DNA from 2 places in the Alteromonas sp. S167 genome. Region 1 is predicted to be linked to the other one. Evidence: predicted binding sites of a transcription regulator. Region 1 holds the regulator's gene; the other holds the start of a gene.

The links. Region 1 encodes FliA, which starts transcription of late flagellar genes. Its sites were predicted from a motif close to CTAAAGNTNNNNNNNNNNNNGCCGATA; they were not measured.
Region 2: V7R35_RS01955 (flagellar protein MotY) is a predicted target of FliA. The motif match lies at 8,007-8,033, and genes of this name have one in related genera.

The regions. Positions count from the first base shown of each region.
Region 1 is NZ_JAZETR010000001.1:325,070-336,191, reverse strand. It holds gene V7R35_RS01380 (protein-glutamate methylesterase/protein-glutamine glutaminase) at 1-442, opposite strand, end outside; gene V7R35_RS01375 (chemotaxis protein CheA) at 471-2,678, opposite strand; gene V7R35_RS01370 (protein phosphatase CheZ) at 2,691-3,446, opposite strand; gene cheY (chemotaxis response regulator CheY) at 3,481-3,864, opposite strand; gene V7R35_RS01360 (RNA polymerase sigma factor FliA) at 3,901-4,632, opposite strand; gene V7R35_RS01355 (MinD/ParA family protein) at 4,629-5,495, opposite strand; gene flhF (flagellar biosynthesis protein FlhF) at 5,501-6,910, opposite strand; gene flhA (flagellar biosynthesis protein FlhA) at 6,940-9,039, opposite strand; gene flhB (flagellar biosynthesis protein FlhB) at 9,194-10,318, opposite strand; gene fliR (flagellar biosynthetic protein FliR) at 10,520-11,122, opposite strand, start outside.
Region 2 is NZ_JAZETR010000001.1:454,775-465,896, forward strand. It holds gene V7R35_RS01920 (TonB-dependent receptor plug domain-containing protein) at 1-862, shown strand, start outside; gene V7R35_RS01925 (RNA polymerase sigma factor) at 1,070-1,630, shown strand; gene V7R35_RS01930 (FecR family protein) at 1,632-2,687, shown strand; gene V7R35_RS01935 (TonB-dependent receptor) at 2,945-5,815, shown strand; gene V7R35_RS01940 (bacterioferritin-associated ferredoxin) at 5,908-6,102, opposite strand; gene V7R35_RS01945 (peroxiredoxin) at 6,440-7,045, shown strand; gene rnt (ribonuclease T) at 7,178-7,816, opposite strand; gene V7R35_RS01955 (flagellar protein MotY) at 8,100-8,972, shown strand; gene glpQ (glycerophosphodiester phosphodiesterase) at 8,988-10,121, opposite strand; gene gloA (lactoylglutathione lyase) at 10,167-10,556, opposite strand; gene V7R35_RS01970 (hypothetical protein) at 10,670-11,122, opposite strand, start outside.

The sequences.
Region 1 (11,122 bases):
TTCTTGTTTCAACTGAGCGGAATGAAGGACGCTTTAAGCCTATGCCTCGCCTAGCAATCAGCCGTACTTTCGTACAAAGTAAACGAGAGGCATCTTTTCTATCTTGCGCGATATCTTCGAATTTTTTAGGTAAGAAGTCGAGAGCTCCAGCTTCTAATGCGTCAAGGGTTGCCTGTGCGCCGTGATGCGTAAGCGAGGAAAACATGAGAATAGGTACCGGACGCTTTTCCATAATGGCTTTTACAGCGGAAATGCCGTCCAAAATCGGCATTTCCACATCCATTGTTATCACGTCAGGCTTAAGCGCTTCTGCTTTTTCTAATGCGTCGCGCCCATTTTTCGCTTCCCCAACAACTTCAAGTTCCCTATCATCATCAAGTATCTCTTTCACTCGACGACGATAAAATGTCGAGTCATCCACGACAAGGACTTTAAAGACCATGGATTATTATTCCTGTTAATTCATCGCCTTACTTTATTGGTTTACGCGCGTACCGTTTTAGCAGGCTCGGAATATCTAAAATTAGTGCAATTCCACCATCTGAAGTTATGGTTGCACCCGCCATTCCAGGCGTTCCTTGCAACAATGCATCTAAAGGCTTGATAACCACTTCTTCTTGGCCTATTAGCGCGTCAACGACGAATCCGACCTGTTGAGTACCAATTTGTACTACAACAACATGCCCTTTTTCTCTATCAATGTTTTTAGGGCCACGAATTAGCCATTCACCAAGGAAGAATAGCGGAATTGCTTTTGAACGAACTATCATTGTTAGTTGGCCATCAACCGTATTGGTTTTCTTGATGTCCATATTTATTATTTCGTTCACCGCACCTAATGGTAACGCAAAGGTCTGTTTGCCTACAACAATCATTAGTGTAGGTAAGATAGCCAATGTCAGCGGCACTTTAATGTCTAAGCGAGTCCCTTTGCCAAGCTGTGAATCGATGTTAACCGTACCATTAAGTTGGTTAATCTTCGTTTTCACCACGTCCATACCAACACCACGACCAGAAATATCGCTGATTTCGGTCTTGGTTGAGAAGCCCGGTGCAAATATCAAGTTGAACGCTTCAACATCAGACATACGTGCAGCAGCGTCTGAATCTAGAACGCCACGGCTAATTGCAATATCTTTCAACTTTTCAGGGTCCATACCTTTACCATCATCTTCGATAGTAAGAAGGATATGATCGCCTTCTTGAGATGCAGATAATTGAACTGTACCCATACGCGGTTTACCCGCTGCAGCACGGTCATCCGGCATCTCAATGCCGTGGTCTACCGAGTTTCGAACCAAATGCACTAATGGATCGGCCAGGGCTTCAACCAGGTTTTTATCTAGATCTGTTTCTTCGCCCACCAACTCAAGTGTAATTTCTTTTTTCAGGCTTCTGGCAAGGTCACGAACAACGCGAGGAAAACGACCGAATACTTTCTTGATTGGCTGCATGCGGGTTTTCATTACCGCACCTTGAAGGTCACCTGTTACGACATCCAAGTTAGCAATAGCCTTCGACATACTCTCATCGTTGCTATTAATACCCAAGCTGATAAGTCGGTTTCGAACCAACACCAACTCTCCCACCATATTCATTATTTGGTCAAGACGTTTTGTATCTACACGTACTGTAGTTTCAGCAGGCGGAGCAGCAGGAGCTGCTTTTTTGTCGTCTTTCTTCGGTGCTTCTTTCTTAGGTGCAGGTGCAGCTTTAGGGGCTGCTGGCGCACTTGCTTTTGGTGCTGCTGGTGCTTGTTGTTTGGCTTTCTGGACGGCTTCAGTCGCAGCTTTATCTACAGGCGGCTCTGGTGATTTTGCAGAGCTGCTTGCTTGTGCAGTAGGGCCTTGACCAGAACCATGCAGTTGGTCTAGGAGCGCCTCGAATTCATCATCGGTAATTTCATCGTCGCCACCCGCTGGTGACGCAGGCGCCGGTGCCGGGGCTGCTTTTGGCGCGTCATCTTCAGCACTGCTGAATTTGCCTTTACCGTGTAAATCGTCAAGTAAAGCCTCAAACTCTTCATCAGTAATATCATCGCTATCACTAGAAGCGCTAGCTGATGTGGTAGGTGCTGCAGCTGAAGATGAAGACTTTCCTGGCGCGCTTGAACCATGCAGTTCGTCTAGCAACGCTTCAAATTCATCTTCTGTAATTTCGTCGATACCGCCTTCGGTATTGGACGCTGCAGGCTGCGAAGGCGTTTCTTCTACAACAGGCTCGGGCTCTGATGCTGCCTCGGCTGGTGCTGCGCCATCGTCTCCACCGAATATATTCTCGTCAGGAGACTCAGGTCGGCTGAGTTTGTGTAGTATGTCGACAAGGTTTGAGTCTGCAGGCTCAAGAGGTTCTCTTGCTTTTACGCGTTCAAACATTTCAACAACCACGTCGGTTGCTTGCAGAATGATATCCATCAGTTCAGGTGTGAGCGTTCGTTGTCCGTTTCTCATAACGTCAAACACGTTCTCTGCACCATGACAGATTTCAACAAGTTCAGTCAGCGAAAGGAAACCTGCGCCACCTTTAACTGTGTGATATCCGCGGAATATTGCGTTTAGCAAATCCGCATCTTCAGGATTGTTCTCAAGATCAACGAGCTGTTCTTGTAATTGTTCAAGTATCTCTCCAGCTTCTACTAGAAAGTCCTGTAATATATCCTCGTCAACATCAAACGACATGCGCCCGCTCCCCTAAAAACCTAAGCTAGACAGAAGATCATCAACATCATCTTGGCCAGAAACAACGTCATCACGTTGGTCGGCATCGATGATTGGGCCCTCTGCCTCTACACCATCAACTTTATCGGCCTTAACGCTAGAAGATTTAATTTGTTCTGCACCATCACGCTCTCCGAACATGGTTAACATGTTCACTAAGCTATCTTCCACTTCTTTAACCAAGTCGATTACACGACGAATTACCTGCCCCGTAAGGTCTTGGTATCCTTGCGCCATCAGCACTTCGGTAAGTAGCTGTGTAAGTTTAGTTGCCTGATCCGCACTGTCTTCAAGTAATTTATCCAAATCTGCACAAAGCACCTTAAACTCGCCCAGTTCTATTTGGCGGTTCATAAGCTTTTTCCACTCAGGCATAACTTTCTCAATGCCTTCGGCAATACCTTCGGCTATTGGCATACTTGCTTCAACAGCATCCATAGTAGTATTAGCAGCTTTTTCAGTTTCTTCAATTACGTACGTAAGGCGGGACTGCGCATCGGGAATATCGTCAGTGGCAAGATTCTTGATGCGGTCGTCAATTTGAAAATTATTTAGTGCGTCGTGAAGTTGACGCGTTAGCTTTCCTACTTCAGCAAACAGTTCAACATTTTCTTTCATTGACGCTGCTTCAAGAAGCGCATTAGCAGACTCGTTGTCACCTTCTTCAAGATATGCAACAAGCTGTTTAGCTTCTTCTAGCGATATAGGAACGTTTACATTCGTTGTCATCCAGTAAACCTCGTTTTTCTGGTGAGCGTCTGGATCAACCTAAACGTTCGAAGATTTTGTCTAATTTTTCTTTAAGTGTAGCCGCTGTAAACGGTTTAACGACGTAGCCGTTCACGCCTGCTTGTGCTGCAGCAACGATTTGCTCTTTCTTCGCTTCCGCAGTCACCATCAATACAGGAAGGTGCTTAAGCTTGTCGTCGGCACGGATAGCACGCAAAAGGTCAATACCTTGCATACCGGGCATATTCCAATCGGTAACGACAAAATCAAAGTCACCCTGCTGTAGCATAGGTAACGCAGTACTGCCGTCATCCGCTTCCTGGATGTTGGAGAAACCCAAATCTTTAAGTAGGTTTTTGATGATACGTCTCATGGTAGAAAAATCATCAACCACAAGAATCTTCATGCTTTTATCCAAAATAGCCTCCAGTGAGGGGTTAATTGTTATTAATATCTATTCTTCGTCAGCTTGCCACGATTTCATTCGTGATTTGAGTTTTAACATGGCCTGGCTGTGAATTTGACTCACTCTCGATTCACTAACATCGAGCACTTCACCTATTTCTCGAAGATTCAATTCTTCATCATAGTACAACGAGAGCACAATCGCTTCTCGTTCAGGTAGTGTTGTTATTGCATGCGCTAACGCCTTCTGGAAGGCGCCCTGCATTAAATCTTCTAAAGGCGCGTCGCTACCTTTGTTTTGTTCGGTAGTAATGACGTCTTCAGAAACACCCAAATCTTCAATACCCACTAACTTGCCAGCATTTACTTCATTGAGCATTTGGTGATAATCCTGCAAGCTTACATTTAGCTTAGCAGCAATATCAGAATCTCGTGCATCGCGACCGGTTTCGCTTTCTACTTGCGATATTGCCTCGGTAATAGCTCGGCCGTTTCTATGCACCGAGCGAGGCGTCCAGTCACCTTTACGAATTTCATCTAACATTGCGCCGCGAATACGAATACCCGCAAACGTTTCAAAACTAGCACCTTTGGAGCCGTCGAAATTTCTCGCGGCTTCTAGCAACCCAATCATGCCAGACTGGATTAAGTCATCGACAAGAACACTAGCAGGCAGACGCGCCATCAAGTGATGGGCAATACGCTTAACCAAAGGCGCATGTCTTTCAACTAACTGCGACTTATCGGTTTGTTGTTGATAAGCGGCTGCCTTGCTATTCAACGCTGACTTCCTACTGCTTTATCTGCAATTAATTGTTCAATAAAGAACTCTAAATGACCACCCGGTTGCGCCGGAATTGGCCACGACAATGCTTTATTGGCAAGTTGCGTAACAGCCACCGCTGCCGGTGAACTTGGGTACGCATCAACAATAGCGGTTTGCTTTCTTACCGCCTTGCGAATATTTTCGTCAAACGGCACCGTTGCTACTAATTCTAGTGCAACATCTAAAAAGCGCCCTGTAACCTTACTTAACTTGCTAAATAGCTCTTGCCCTTCGCGAATATCACGCACCATGTTGGCAACAACTTTAAAGCGGAACACGCCGTGCTCACGATTTAGTATTTTAATCAGTGCGTAGGCATCGGTTAGCGATGTAGGTTCATCACACACCACTACCATGATATCTTGCGACGCTTTTGAAAAGCTCAACACCATGTCTGAGATACCCGCGGCGGTATCAACGATAAGCACATCTATTTGCGAGCGCAGTTCGCTGAAGGCGCGAATAAGCCCTGCATGCTGTGTTGGCGATAGCTCTGCCATAGACTGCGTACCCGACGTTGCAGGGGCAATTTTTATCCCATGAGGGCCTGTGACAAGTACTTCATCTAGTGTGCATTCACCAGAAAGTACATGAGAAAGGTTTTTCTCAACTCTTAAGCCCAACATGACATCTACGTTTGCAAGACCTAAGTCTGCATCGAGAACCATCACTCGCTTACCCTGCTTTGCCATGGCAATGGCAGTGTTAAGCGTGATATTTGTTTTACCGACGCCACCTTTACCTCCGGTGACGGCAATAACTTTGATTAACCGTGATTGCTTCATTTTTCTTAAGCTACTCGCTTGGTCGTCAATCATACTGCTTATGCTGTTTTAATGGCGTTGTTAGCACTAGTATGATTCAAACCGTACTTTTTATAAAGCTTTGCAGCAGCGGAAACTAAAGATTTCGCTTCTGCAATCTTAATGTCTTCAGGTACTTTCTGACCATCGGTGACATAACTAACCGGTAATTGGTACTCTACCGCCGCACTTAGCACCTCTCCTAAAGAGTAGCACTCATCTAACTTTGTGAAAATACAGCCACTTAGTTCAATGTCATCATAAGCAGCAATTATTCTCTGAAGTGCAGGATATTGTGTATTGGCCTGTGCTACCAAATATTTTTTTACCTTTGGCATTTGGCCGTTGTCAAATTGTTTAATTTGCTTAATTAATCGACTATCGCGCTGACTAAATCCTGCCGTATCAATCAATACTAGACGTTTATGGCGAAGTTGGAATAATAAATCTGCAAGTTCTTCACTAGACTGTGCTTTTCTAACTGTACACCCAATGATCTTTCCGTAGGTAGCCAGCTGTTCGAACGCTGCAATTCTGTAGGTATCGATAGTTATCATCGCAACTGAATCTGCACCGTATTTTTGCGCATAGCGTGCAGCTAACTTTGCCACTGTGGTTGTTTTGCCTGTGCCTGTTGGGCCAACAAGCGCCACCGCACCTTGTGCTGTAAGTATATCGTTGCCGGTCACATTTATGCGATTAGCCAATAGGTTAAGAAGATATACCCATGCGTCGCGTTCGTTGTAATGCGCCGGTGTGTAGCTGATTAACTGTGCTGCAAGTGATGCGCTTAAGCCCATGTCAGTAAGACGGGTGATAAGATATTGGTGAACTGGTTTTTGACGCTTATTCTTTGCTTCCATCAAATCGGCGACCTGATATTGCAATACATCGCGAAGTGACGCTAACTCTTCTTTGATTTGCGCCAGCTCAGCTGACTGATTTGCTGGCATATCGCCCATGCTTGATGCTTGATGGGTTGGAAAAGCTTCAGAGTGCTGCTGCGCTTGCTGTTGTATCGGCTGAGATTGCTGCGACTCTACCTCGTCAATAAACTCATCTGAAAAGTTAAGGTGAGACGCAATGTCGTTAGCATGCTGTGCGTTAGCGGCATTGCTTTGTGATAAAGAGCTTGGTGATAAAGAGTTTGGCTGGCCGCCATGCTGCTTTTCAAGAAGTGCTTTCAAACTGTCTGGACCATCGTCACCGATAATCTCACTTAAACTTGGCACTGTTTTTTGGCCCGGCGCAGACGCCTGCTTTTTGGGCACTGATAACTTTGCTTCAGGTTCTTTATCGTAAGCCGCAACTAGCTCAATACCGTCCGCCACTTTGCGATTAGACATAATCACAGCGTCGCTGCCTAGCTCAGCTTTTACTTGGCTTAATGCCTCACGCATATCTTTGCCGAAGAAACGTCTAATTTTCATTGCAACCTCTCCAATCACCCAGTGTCAGATTATTGACCGACCGAACTGACTATTTTTATTTGTTTGTCATCAGGCACTTCTTGGTACGAAAGTACATTGAGCCCAACAACTGAATACTTTAAGAAGCGAGACAGTACCGGTCGTAGCATGCCAGACGTTAGAAGTACTGCGGGTTCGCCTTCTAACTCTTGCTGCTGACTGGCTTGCTGCAATGATTTTTGCAGCTTGTCTGCCAAGCCTGGCTCGATGCCAGCGCCGTCTTCGCCACCTGCTTGTAAAGACTGGTGCAACATCTGTTCCAACTCTGGCGCCAAGGTTATGACAGGTATCTCTTTTGCCCCTTGCGTGATTTCTTGAACAATGAGTCGCTTAAGCGCAATACGCACTGCAGACACCAGTACATCAGGGTCTTGGCTACGTGTACCGTATTCACTGAGCGTTTGAACAATGGTACGCATATCTCTAATTGGCACGCCTTCAAAGAGTAGCGTTTGAAGTACTTTAACCACCGTGCTTAATGGAAGAATGTCAGGAACCAACCCTTCTACAAGCTTCGGATGTTGTTTAGCTAACATGTCTAGAAGCTGCTGTGCTTCCTCATGGCCTAATAGCTGATAAGCATTATTTGTTAATAGCTGACTTAGATGTGTTGCCACTACAGTAGCTGCGTCTACCACAGTATAACCAAGGGTTTGTGCATGCTCGCGCTTGTTAGGCTTTATCCAAACCGCATCTAGCCCAAAGGCTGGGTCTTTGGTTACTCTACCTTCAAGCTTGCCAAATACTTGTCCTGGGTTAATCGCCAATTCTTCGTCATGGCTAATAACAGAATCACCTATGGTTACGCCCAGCATGGCAATGGTGTAGGTATTAGGTTCTAGGTCGAGGTTATCTCGAATGTGTACAGGTGGAATAAGAAATCCAAGCTCTTGGGACAACTTCTTTCGCACCCCTTTGATACGCGTTAATAGCTCACCACCCTGTGACTTATCAACCAACGGAATTAAGCGATAGCCCACTTCAAGTCCAATAGTATCTACCTGTTGTACATCGTCCCATCCAAGTTCTTTTACCTCAGGCGCAACAGTTTCATCTTTCACTACATTGTCTGGCACAGCTGGCGCTTCAGCGCGTTTTTTCTCTTGTACTGTTTGCCAGTAAGCAAACCCGGCGATTAAAAAAGAGAAGCCTAAAAATGCAATATGCGGCATACCAGGAATAATACCCATGACAAACAACACGCCAGATGCAATATATAGCGCTTGATTATTGCCTAGCTGACCACGTATTTCTTTACCCATTTCTTGTGTTTCGTTTTCACGCGTCACAATAATGGCTGTTGCAACAGAAAGTAGAAGTGAAGGAATTTGCGCTACAAGACCGTCACCAATGGTTAAGATAGTATAAATTTCTATGGCGTTACCGAACGACAGGTCGTGCTGAATCATGCCAATAAACAGCCCACCAACAATATTGATAAGCATAATGAACAAGCCCGCTACAGCATCACCTTTTACGAATTTAGAAGCACCATCCATCGACCCGTAAAAGTCTGCTTCTGCAGTAATTTCTTCACGGCGCTGACGGGCTTGATCTTGGTCTATGTAACCAGCATTAAGGTCGGCATCAATTGCCATTTGCTTACCAGGCATAGCGTCTAACGTAAAGCGGGCGCTTACTTCAGATATGCGCCCAGCACCAGCTGTCACAACTTTAAAGTTAATGATGAGTAGAATAGCGAATACTACGATACCCACGGCATAGTTGCCGCCGATAACAACTGCACCAAACGCTTCAATTACCTTACCTGCAGCGTCCCCCCCTTCATGACCATAAAGCAATACCACACGCGTTGATGCAACGTTTAACGCCAATCGCAAAACAGTTGCGATAAGTAGCACAAGAGGAAAGATACCAAAATCGACAGGACGCTGGGTAAGTACAGCAACTAAGATGATGACAAGCGAAAGCGCAATGTTAAAACTGAACAGGACGTCCAGTAAAAATGGGGGCATGGGCAATATAACCATGCCCATAATCGCTAAAAGTACAATTGGCGCACCAAGCCCGCTGGTAAAATTTTGCAGCTGATTTTTATCGAAACGCTGAAGATAACCGGATAACTGCATCGTTTACTGTCTCACTATCAGAAAATTGACGCTTTACGTAATACTGATAGGTGTTTTACAACTAACGTGCCAGCTTTTAGCTAAGTAACTTACTGCCTACTTAGCACCTGATATATAACTATTTTTAGCGTTTAACACACTACTTCATTTTGAACTATCGACGATACTCAGGCGGTATCGGTAGGTCGCGTTTTAATGGTTTAGGGCGTTTTCCTTTACCTGCACGATGGGCTTTTAACTGATATACGTGGGCTAATACTTGAGCAACCGCCATAAACAGCGCATTAGGGATCTCTTCTTCTACTTCTGTAGAGTAGAAAATTGCACGTGCTAGCATGGGGGATGGAATTAACGGCACATCATTAGCGGTAGCAATTTTTCTAATATGCATAGCGAGTTCATCTGCGCCTTTAGCTACTACCACAGGTGCTCGTGTACCGTTTTCATCATACTTAATGGCAACCGAGAAATGGGTAGGGTTAGTCACGACCACGTCAGCTTTAGGCACGTCTTGCATCATACGTTTGGTGGCAGCTTGATATTGCAAACGACGAATACGGCCTTTTACCATGGGGTCGCCCTCAGCGTTTTTACGCTCGTCTTTCACCTCTTGTTTGGTCATTTTCATTTCTTTGTTGTGCTTATACACTTGATAAGGCACATCAATTAACGCAATGGGTATCATGCCGCAGGCCAGAATGAGAAACGCCCACTTCAACATATCAAGCGCATGAAAAATATTGCCCGGATATAACTCCATATCGAGGTGTAATGCTTCATCTTGGAAGTACAGTAACGCCCCTATTGCCATTGAGATAATAAGCACAACTTTGGCGATAGACTTCAATAGCTCAACCAAACCATTCATGCCAAACATGCGTTTGAAGCCCTGAATAGGACTCATTTTAGAGCCTTTCGGTTTTGCGCCTTCCCACGTAAAGTTATAACCACCAAGCGCTATTGAGCCGTAAATACCGGCAATCATTGCCACCACCATGTAAAGCAACACCGATGGTCCAACGGCGGAAAAGGCTTCTCCCCAAGCACCAAACATGTGGGTAAGGTCGTAAGTTTCATCGCGAGATAGCGTGAACATGCGTTTGGTAAGTGAAAACACAGATTCGGCAATCCAACCGCCAACGAATAAAAACATAAAGGCGCTTATCACCAATACCAGCGTGGTAGACAATTCGCGGGATCGCGCAATCTGCCCTTTCTTCCGGGCATCTTCGAGTTTTTTCCCCGTGGGGTCTTCTGTTTTTTCACTTGAATCTGCCATTTGTTTGCTCTTTTTGCCTTTGTTGCGATGGGAGCAGAGCGACTTACAAGCACGCTGTAAACCCATCCATGGGCGCTCTGCCACCGCATCCATGCGGTGGAAGGCTTGCAAGTCGCCCTGCTCCTCTCGCCTAGTTTGTCATTTGGCTTGCTCGCAAACCTGTCATTTTCCGCGAACAATTTCTATCGCGACTTGTCTTTTTTAAGGACAAATATTCAATAGCTCACACATAAACTGTTCGGCGCGAAGCCACTGGGTTTCATAGTGTGCGGTAAAGTTGTCTAGCGTAATCCAAATAATCAGTAGGCCCATTACCTGTGCAATGGAAAAACCAATACTGAAAATATTCAGCTGCGGCGCGGCTTTTGTCATAACGCCAAACGCTAGGTTAACAATTAGAAGCGACACAATAGGGGCCAAAGATAATGTTACGGCCGAAAAAAACATCCAGCCCGCCCAATGTGCGATATCGCGAAATTGCTCGCCAGTCCACCAGGCCTCGCCGATGGGAAATGCCTCGAAACTCATTACAATCATGTGGATCATCGACAAATGGCCATCTAGGGTCCAAAAAAGCAGCGTAGCTAAAATAAGGTAAAACTGACCTACCGCAGGTACGTTAATGCCATTAACGGGGTCAACGATTGACGCAAAACCCAAACCGGTTTGCATAGCTATAATTTGGCCGGCCAGCACAAAGGTGTTTAGCACCATCATTGAAATAAAACCAATCACAATACCAATAAGCAACTGCTGAATAACAATAACGAAGGTTCCAACATCAACCAAATTCTCCACAGGCGA
Region 2 (11,122 bases), 130 kb from region 1:
CTTTAAAGCACCAACACTTGGTCAAAGTAATGTGCGTAACGTAACCACTGCGTTTGGTACTGGTGGTCAGCTTATCGACCGCGCAACATTACCACCAACAGACCCTGTATCTCAGCTTAAAGGTGGCGAGCAGTTAACGCCTGAAGAGTCAGAAAGCATCACGTTTGGTGTAGTTGCTGACTTTGATAATGGTCTATTTATCACTGCCGACTACTACAACATCGAACTAACTGACCGTATTAGTACTGCATCTGGTATTGCATTAACCGATGAAGATATTGCTACTTTGCTTGCGCAGGGTATCAGCGATGCATCTAGCTTCTCTGAAATTAGTTTCTTCACCAATGACTTCGATACAACTACTGAAGGTTTAGACGTTGTTGCGAACTATGCTATGGATATGATGGGCGGTGAAACTAAGTTCTCACTTGCTTACAACTGGACATCAACAGAAGTTGACCGTGCGTCAGACAATATCTCTGATTTCCGTATCCGTATGCTAGAAGACAATCTACCAGCGGTCCGTTACAGTGCGACGGCGAATCACACCAATGGCGACTGGCGCTTCCTTGCTCGCATGAACTACTTTGGTAGCATTTTTGAAGACCACTTAGACTCAGCGTTACCTATCGATAAGGTAAGCTCTGAGATTACGTTCGATTTCGAAGTGGCTTACAACGTGAGCGAGCAGCTGACGGTTACCCTTGGTGCTAGAAACGCATTCGATGAGTACCCAGACGAAAACAATACTGATGCTGGCGGTATTACTTACGCGCAAATCGCGGGTTCGCAATACCCTACAACATCACCTATTGGTATCAACGGTGGTTTCTACTATCTAAGAGGCGTGTACTCTTTCTAAGTTAGCAACAAATAAAAGGGGGCGCGTGCCCCCTTTCGTTTTTGTTGTTTTTATCACTGTGTTTTATACCGTGCGCATGCGCAATACAGTTAAGAGCACTTTTGCGAATCTTCTACTAAAGCACAGTGATAAAAGCGTGAAAAATAGTAAAAACAAGGGCATGATGTTGGCCTTGTAAGAAATTCGAAACACACTGAATTAGGAATTATGACGAGAAAGTCGACAGTAGCCGAAACCTTTTTAAAATACCGCTCTAAGCTAATGCGCGTGGTAGGGTCTATTGTTGGTGCCGACGACATTGAAGATATCGTGCAAGAAGCTTTTATAAAAAGCTACGAAGCCGAATTAAAACAAGAGATACAGTACGAGCGTACTTACATGCTCAAAACAGCGCGTAACTTGGCGCTGAACCATGTCGCCAAAGCTGAAAATAAAAACAAACAGCCTCTGGAAGACATGGATATTTTGCCTTACGAGCTTGTAGGGCACAGCTTAGAAAAAAATGTAGAAAGCAAAGAGCGTTTTATTCACTTTTGCCGAGCCACTGATACTTTATCAGCGGATGTGAAGCGCGTGTTTTTGCTCAAGAAAGTGTATGGCATGCGACAAAAAGAGATTGCTGAGCTTGTGGGGCTAAGTGAAAGCACAGTTGAGAAGCATGTCGCCAAAGGTTTGATGATGTGCTCAAGATATCTAGCAGAGCTCTCAAAAGACGCTGCTACCCCAAGTGATACCGTTACTGCAACTCAGGACATAAGCCGTAGTTAACATGAACAATATTCGCCAGTTTGCTAGTAAAGAAGATATTCAGGAGCACGCGTGCTTGTGGGTGAGCCGTCTTGATCGTGGTCTTCGTGACGATGAAAAAACAGAGCTTGAATTATGGTTGAGCGAAAGCAACGCTCACAGGCAAGCCCTACTTGACGCCGCAAGTCTGTGGGACGACATGTCGGTGCTTAACGAATTAAGCGGCCTTTTCCCTCTACCACAAACCGGAAAGCGTCGTTCGCCAAACCTTAAAAGCAAACCGGTTGTATGGAGCATAGCAGCTTCATTTTTTGTAGCAGCGATTGCTTTGAGTGTTTTGGTACAGCGCACCTGGTTTGAATCGGCACCTCAGTTTGCGGCGGTCAGTCAAAAAGTACAAACTGGTGTAGGCGAGCAAAAAAATGTCACGCTCGCCGATGGGTCTAAGCTTCACCTTAATACAAATTCTATTGTTACCGTCGACTTTTCATCGAAAGCAAGAAACATTGTGCTGCTTAAAGGTGAGGCGCACTTCGATGTTGCTCACGATAAAACTCGCCCATTTTCAGTTACCGCTGGTAATAATACTGTTACTGCAGTAGGCACCGCATTTAATATGCAGTACGTGAATGATGACGCTTTCGAACTTGTTGTAACAGAGGGCAAAGTACTAGTAAAAGACCGCTTCAAAGACACTGGCTCTAACGATCTGCTTTTTGGTAGGAAGCCAATTACGGAAGAAGGGCTATTAATGTTTGCCGGAGAAAAGGCAACAGTTGAAGGGAAGGTTGAAGCAAAAGAAAACCTATCGCAAAACGACATTGATGATGACTTAGCGTGGCAGCAAGGCATGATTGTCTTTAAAGGCGAGCCTTTAGAAGCGGTGTTATTGGAAATTGGGCGATACACGCCAGTAAGATTCAACATATCTGATGATAAACTGAGAAAGCGCCGTGTGGCTGGCTACTTTAAAGTAGGTGACATTGACGGTCTATTATCTGCGCTGAAAAGTAGCTTCGACGTTGACCATGAGCGCGTAACCGAAAATAGCATTCAGCTGTACGCATCAAAAAGCTAAATCAGCCCTAACGCATGCATTGTGCGTTAGCCGTTGGCATCACATTATATAATGTGACACTATGATAAAAATAATAAGCACATCGATACATCATTTTGCAACAAGGCGCTCTGGCAAATAACAAGTTAATAACAACACGCTATAACACGTTTCGTGCGTGTATACGTGCGCGAATTTTATCGCCTTCATCCGGCGCTGCCTTTTCGCGTTCTTCTTTACCGCGCTCTTCTTTACCGTTGATTGCATCTGCTTTTTTTCTGTACACGTCATTAACTACCAATGCTCTGGCGCAAACACAAAAAAGTACCTCTTCCTCAGCATTTACTTTTTCTATTCCTGCACAGGATGCAAATGAAGCACTAACAGAGTTAGCAAAGCAGGCGAACACGACACTTCTATTTCCATTCGATTTAGCGAAGCGCGTAAAAACTAACGCACTCGAAGGTGAGTTCACGTTAAATCAAGCCCTTCGACAACTGCTAGAAGGTACCGAGCTTGCTGTTGTAACTGATGAAAGTGGCAAAGTAAGTATCCGCTCCAGAGCGTCATTAATAGCAGATAAGACACCAGAAAAGAAACAAACCAGAACCAGTGAAGATAAGAGCTTTGGTTTGGAAAAAATAGCAGTGGTTGGTACACGCAGTTCACCACGAAGCGTAGTTGATTCGCCGGTGCCGCTTGACATAATCGATAGTGAATCTCTTGGCTCGCAGGGAAATACTGACGTACTGTCCATGCTTAGCACTATGGTTCCATCGCTAAATGTCAACGATCAGCCTATAAACGATGCCAGTAGTTTGGTGCGTCCTGCAAATCTTCGCGGTATGTCATCAGATCACACACTGTTGCTATTAAATGGAAAACGTCGCCATCGCTCTGCCGTTATTACGTTCTTAGGTGGAGGGTTATCTGACGGCGCTCAAGGGCCAGACATCTCAGTAATTCCTGCCTATGCACTGAAGCAAGTTGAGGTGTTGCGTGATGGCGCGTCTGCGCAATATGGATCAGACGCAATAGCAGGCGTCATTAACTTTGTGCTTAAAGACAGCGCAGAAGGCGGCAGTGTTGCGTTAAAAGCTGGTGGTTTCTCAGAAGGTGACGGTAAGCTATTGCAAATTCAAGCCAATAAAGGTTTCGCATTAGGTGAAAATGGTTTCTTAAACGCTACTGCAGAATATCGACAGCAGCAAGGGACATCACGTTCTGTGCAGCGTGATGACGCCATTTCACTGACGGCTGCTGGTAATACTTTTATTCAGAGCCCTTCGCAAATTTGGGGCGCATTGGATGTTGATGAAGACATAAAAATGGCGCTTAACGCTGGGTATGCGCTTTCCCCGTCTATAAAACTCTATAGCTTTGCTACTGCTGCTCAACGCGATTTAACAGGGGGCTTTTATTTTAGAAATCCTCAAACTAGGGAAGGGGTTTTTAGTAGAACAAACAATAAGACAGGCGAGCGTAGGCTAATTGTTGCCGATTTAGATGGGTTGGATAACGGTATAGCATGTCCTTCAATTTTGTTATCTGAAAGTAATGTTTTGAATGATCCAAATTACGCACTGATTGCAGATAACCAAACTGCTTTGGGCAATAACTGTTTTGCTTTTAATGAATGGTTTCCTGGTGGTTTCACGCCACGCTTTGGCGGAACAATTACCGATAGTTCGATAGCCGTTGGCGTAAAGCGAGAGCTGCCTCAAGGTTGGGCAATGGATGCAAGTGCGACAGTAGGCTACAGTGACATTGAGTACCGTATTTCACAAACAGTTAACCCGTCTCTTGGGCCTCTTTCACCTACCACCTTTTCTCCCGGTGGCGTGTCTCAAGTAGAGCGGACCTTTAATTTAGACTTCACCAAGCTTATTCAAACCGTGTTTGAAGACCCAGTTAGTATTGCCGTTGGCGCTGAGTGGCGAAAAGAAACGTATTTTCAAAAAGCGGGCGATCAAGCGTCGTATATTGCTGGGCCTTATGCCTTGGAGCCCCCGTTAGGTTTAACACAAGGCTTTTCGATTGGATCTAATGGTTTCCCTGGCTATCAACCGCAGTCTGCAGGGCATTGGAGTCGTAATAACTGGGCGTTGTATGCAGACTTAGAGTTTTATTTAAACGAGGCTTTACAACTAGGTGTGGCAACGCGGGTAGAGCATTTTAGCGATTTTGGCTCAACGTTCGATGGAAAGTTAAGTGCGCGTTACAAAATAGATGAAACATTTGCATTTCGAGGGTCTATCAATACCGGTTTTAAAGCGCCAACGGTAGGGCAGAGCAATGTTATTAACGTCACTACGGCTTATGGTGTGAATGGCCTTGAGGATCAAGCAACGCTGCCGCCTACCGACCTTATTTCTGTGCAGCTTGGCGCCACACCGCTTACGCCAGAAGAGTCGGTGAATTTTAGCCTTGGTGCTGTTATGCAAATGAGTGAGCAGTTCTTCGCCACCATTGACTACTTCAATATTCGTTTATCAGACCGTATTAGCACTACATCAGCAATTCCCCTTACTGACAATGATGTTGCAATATTAGTGTCTCAAGGTCGTGTAGACGCCGCAAACTATAATGCAGCAAAATATTTCACTAACGATTTTGATACTAAAACTCAAGGTATTGACGTCGTTGTGAACTATGGCTTTTTGTTGGGCGATTGGAACAACACACTACTACTAGCATACAACTGGACTGATACACAGGTTGAACGGGTAACGCTATATCCGGCGCTGGTGAATAATGAAATACAGTTATTGCCGAATTTGACGAGTGCTCGAATTCGTATGTTAGAAGATAATTTACCGGCACATAGAGGAAGCCTTACACTTGAACAACGCCGCGACAACTGGTCACTGACTTGGCGATTAAATTACTTCGGTTCTTTTTATGAAGACCATCTCGATGCGTCGGCAGGGATGGATATATTTGGAAGTGCAATAACGACCTTCGATACCCAAATTGCCTGGCAATTTACGCCGACAACACGCTTTACCCTTGGTGGTCAAAACCTGTTTAACACGTTGCCAGACGTAAACCCATTTCAAGGCGAAGTAGGTGCATTGTATCCACCAACATCACCAAATGGCATTAACGGAGCATTTTACTATTTAGGGCTAGAACACAGTTTCAAGTAGGCAATTAGGTGCTACGGCGCTTTTCTATTTGATGAGAACCGAAGATTAGTAAAAGAGGGATATGATGCTGCGCAGAGGCCGCGAGTGTTAAACTAGCCTACGTTTTTAAAGAGTGATTCGTCAACAATGGTTTGGTCAATGATTTGTTGAGCCATTTGGATGCATTTCCCGCACTGTGAACCCAGCTCAAGATGCTGACGTAACTCACGCATATTACCCACACCGTTTGTTTCCACAGCGGCGCGAATAGTTTTGTCTGTTACCCCGTAACACATACACACAAACATTAAACGTACTCCAAATGAATCTGTAAATGATAATAATTGTTATTCATATGAATGGCAAGTTTCTTTTCAATGAAAATTGAATGGAAAGTATACTTTCAGCAAAACCTACCGTAGATGGATGTAGCAAATAATGTGTTTTTTTCATTAAAATCAAAGCTAGTTTTAATAGGTGTTGTTCAATATTGGTACGATCAGTAAAAAAAGGCATTTTTTGTTGTTGTTATTTTTTATTTAGTACCTATTTCATCAACCAGCATTATTCTAAAAGCATGCTTTAGTGCATTCGTGCGAAACAAGTATGCAAATTATTACAATCCAAAAATAAATGGAGAGACTCATGAGTGTATTAGTAGGCCGTCCAGCGCCAGATTTTACTGCTGCAGCAGTACTAGGTAGTGGTGAGATCGTTGACTCATTCACGCTTAGCGAAGCAATCAAAGGCAAAAAAGCGGTTGTTTTCTTTTATCCACTAGACTTCACTTTTGTATGTCCTTCTGAGCTAATCGCGTTTGATAAGCGCTTTGAAGAGTTCCAGAAGCGTGGCGTTGAAGTTATCGGTGTATCAATTGACTCTCAATTCTCGCACAACGCCTGGAGAAACACGCCAGTAAATCAAGGTGGTATTGGTCCAGTTAAGTACACACTAGTTGCTGACGTTAAACATGAAATCTGCCAGGCGTACGACGTTGAGCACCCAGAAGATGGCGTAGCGTTCCGTGGTTCATTCCTAATTGATGAAGACGGCCTTGTTCGTCACCAAGTTGTTAACGACCTGCCTCTAGGCCGTAACGTTGACGAAATGCTTCGCATGGTTGACGCGCTAGCGTTTAACCAAGAGCACGGTGAAGTTTGCCCTGCAGGTTGGACTGAAGGTAAAGCTGGTATGGATGCGTCACCAGAAGGTGTTGCTAAGTACTTGTCTGAAGAAGCTGACAAACTGTAAGTCACTTTCTAAAAAGATAAAAAAAACAGCGCCTTTCGGCGCTGTTTTTGTTTGTAGGTTCTGTATGTAAGATGCGTTTTTAACGTGTGTCTGCCATCTAATATGCTAGCTAATAACTTGCATTATAAAAGTTTAGCTTTCTTCTTCGGCCAACGGCCAACCACCAAGCGCTTTGTAGCGATTCACCATGTAACAGAATAATTCAGTTGTTTTCTGCGCATCGTACAACGCACTGTGGGCTTCACTTTGGTCAAAGGCAATACCTGCAGCGCGACAGGCTTTTACAAGCACCGTTTGGCCTAACGCCAGTCCTGCTAGGCTTGTAGTGTCAAATGACACGAATGGGTGAAATGGTGTTCGCTTAATGTTGCATCTATCAATAGCAGCATTGACAAAGCTTTGGTCGAACGTGGCGTTATGAGCAACAATAACCGAGCGTTGACAGTCAGCGTCCTTTTGCGCTTTTCTAATGCCTTTACACAAGGCTTTCATAGCTTCACTTTCTGCAATTGCACCTCGAAGCGCGCAGTGTGGATCTATTCCGTTAAATTCCAATGCCGCCGGTTCTAAATTTGCGCCTTCAAAAGGATCTATGTGATAGTGAAAAGTTTGATCGGGATGTAAATCACCTTGTTCATCCATTTTCACGGTAACCGCAGCAAGCTCTAAAAGCGCATCAGTTCCCGCGTTGAAACCAGCGGTTTCTACATCTATAACTACCGGAAAATAGCCTCGAAATCGTTGTGATAAAAGCGGTGGGTTTGAAGACATAAACACTCTTATAAATTTGGTCTGTATGGCGAAGGTGACTATCGAATACGAAGCCAGTAAGATGAATCTCTAATTATCGCAAGTATGGTGGTGAGATACTAGTTTGAATTTGAACATCCTACTTCAACCCATTAAGAACGTTTTAAAGCCGGCGTTTGTTAAAGTTAATATGAAGTAATGGTATTAAACGCTAAACTTTTCTACAGTTCGGGCGATAGTATTACTAATCTAGTGGTTTTCACGCCGGTAGTTTGTTTTCCGTTATCAATGTGAGTTTCTGGTTATGGTGTCGAAGTTAAAATACATTGCGCTTTTAAGTTTAGTGGGGTCGTTATCGTCCAACGCCGCCATGCGTCAATACTCGGCTACTATTGAAACCTCGAATTGGATGGTTACAGACAACTCGCGCCTTCAGTGTACCTTAAATCATCCCGTACCTGGTTACGGCGATGCCATGTTTACCAGTGTTGCATCGAAAAAGCTGAACATGGAATTCGAGCTTGATATGCAATTACTTCCCAACAAGTTCGATGTTGCCGCAGTGTACTCAGTTCCTCCTTCATGGATGCCAGGCGTTGCGCCTAAAACCATTGCCGATATGTCTTTGCGTAAGCAATACAACGGCGACCTTGGTCAAGACGCCGCATGGACAATGCTTTCGGAATTAGAAAAAGGTTTTTGGCCAACTATTTATTATCAAGACTGGTATAACAAATACGACAAAGTGAGCGTGGCGCTTAATGCAAGCAACTTCACAAGTGTTTATCGAGAATTTGTTCAATGTGTGTCGAATTTACTGCCTTTTAGTTTTGATGACATCTCGTATACCGTTCTTTCTTATCAGAACAACAGTACTGAGCTGTCAAAGTACTCGCAAAAACGATTAACGATGATTGGTGAGTACTTGAAAGAGGACGCTGAGCTAGAGCTTGTCTTGCTTGATGGCTACACCGACAGCTACGGTGGCCGTTACAATAATGAACAGCTTTCTATAAGACGAGCCAACGAGGTGAAAAGTTACTTAACAACACTTGGTGTTCCTCAAGACCGCATTAAGCTTACAGGGCATGGCGAAAAGCGTCATATTGCGCCTAATGACACTCGTGAAAGCAGGGCACAAAACAGACGCGTTGTTGTGCGTTTGTCTAAGTCTTAGAATTTCATCTCAACACTATTGCTGGGCATTTCTCCATTTAACAACTGCTGGTGTGTGATCGGTAAACACGCCGTCCACTTTTATCACATGTTTTAGCGTATCTAAAAGCTGTGTTTGAGTCATACCACCTAAAAGTGCATCTTGACGGAATGTATATGGGTGGATGGTTAGCGCATTAGTATGAGCGTGTTGTAACCATGATGCCGCTTTAATATTGCCTGTATCTAAAGCGGTTTTATCGAGTAACTGACCCAGCCAAGGGGCAATGCCATCGGCATATTCAGCAACAGTGTCCATTCCTTCTTTAGAGCGTATCCAATTGTAATCAGTGTCACTCTCGCTCCATTCATTTTCACCAATTAGCATCACTAATTTACCTTTGTACGCCAATTGGTTACGAATTCGTTTCACTTCGTTAAAATCGAAACACTGCAAAAAGCTATTACCATCGGGGCCGCTAAAGCTATATTTATTTAGGGTATCGATAACTATTGCAGACGCATCAACGCCTTCGTCTAAATGGAACTTTGGCGATTTAACTTCGGGATAAACGCCGATGCTTTTATCTAATTCGCGGTTAAGTTCACGAATAAGCTCAAAATGCTCGTCTAACGTTGCAATGGTGAAATGTGCGACTTGGCCTTGATAACGTTCTGCGAATACTTGCTTTCCGCTTGAATCTGCTCGCTCGTGTACGCGTAATTGTTTTAATTCATTTAATGTAAAGTCTATTGCATAAAAACGGCCGTCATCTCTGTTGCGCGTTGGGAAAACATGCTCCACATTCGTAACGGTTTCAAGGTGAATATCATGCAGCACTACAGGCTTATTGTCTTTTGTAATTACAACATCTTGTTCAATAAAGTCGGGCCCTTGAGCGAAAGCAAGGGCTGTGGATGCAAGAGTATGCTCGGGAAGATATCCAGAAGCACCACGGTGGGCGATAATGGCAAAGTGATTTTGCAAAGTGGTGCTTGCTGGAGAATTATTTTCCTGCGTTGATGAAACTTCGCCTTTAACAGCAGTTGCGTTTACGTTAGTCTCTGCGTCAGCGTTCGTGCTTACGGTAGCGATCGATATAAATCCGCATAACAATGAAGTGAATACTATCGTGCGAAAAGCAAGTGTGCTTTTTCTTACTAAGTTCATCAAGCGTATCCTTACTTTGAAAAAATAAAAGGCGGCAATATTGGCCTAAAGCGACTTATTTTGAATGAGTTCAATAGCGTAACCGTCTGGATCCCTTACAAACGCGATGACCGTAGAGCCACCCTTAACCGGCCCCGGCTTGCGATATACGTCAGCGCCACTTTGCTCTAACTTCTCGCAAAAGGTGTAGATATCGTCTACTTCAATGGCAATATGACCGTATGCTGTGCCTTTGTCGTAGGTATTTTCGCCCCAGTTATACGTAAGCTCTAACACTGTACTGTCAGCCTCATCGCCATAACCTACAAACGCTAGCGTATATTCGTACTCTTTATTATCTGATTGGCGAAGCAAACGCATGCCCATTAGCTCAGTATAAAAGTGTAACGACGCGTCCAAATTTTCGACGCGTAACATAGTGTGTAACATTCTCACTACAAGCTCTCCCTCATTACAAGCGCTCTCTCAATACGAGCCCTTCGAAATAGATAAAAGTGTTTTAGATGATACGCTCAGTGTATGAATATTTCGAGTCAGGGAAGGGTAAATTAATTGCCGTATTCGCAAGCAGGATGGTTTGCAACAGCATATGATGCCATTTGGCCGAGAAATATTTGTTGTGATTCAGAAATATCGAAAGAGGTATCTGGTACAGTGAGTTCAGCCGCATGGCCCGTAATAGTTTCGTAAATAACTAAAGCGGTAAGGAAACTTCCCGCTAATACCGCATGGTTTCCATCGTTAGCGTGCAGCGTTATCTCTGGGTTTATTGTTAAAGCGTGCTCCCATGCGTAGCCAATCGGTGCCACGCAAGCACCAGTTTGTAGAGCAATATTCTCGTGAATATTGTGGATATAGTCTGTTTCTTGAGGTGCGTTTATCTGCGCCCATTCAGGAAACATAATGGGCAATGCTTTGGCATTCTGCGCGGCCTCGATTAACGTAAGCGCGCCTGTAATCGGGTATTCAATTTGAAAGCTTTGGGAGTATTTTTGCCCTTG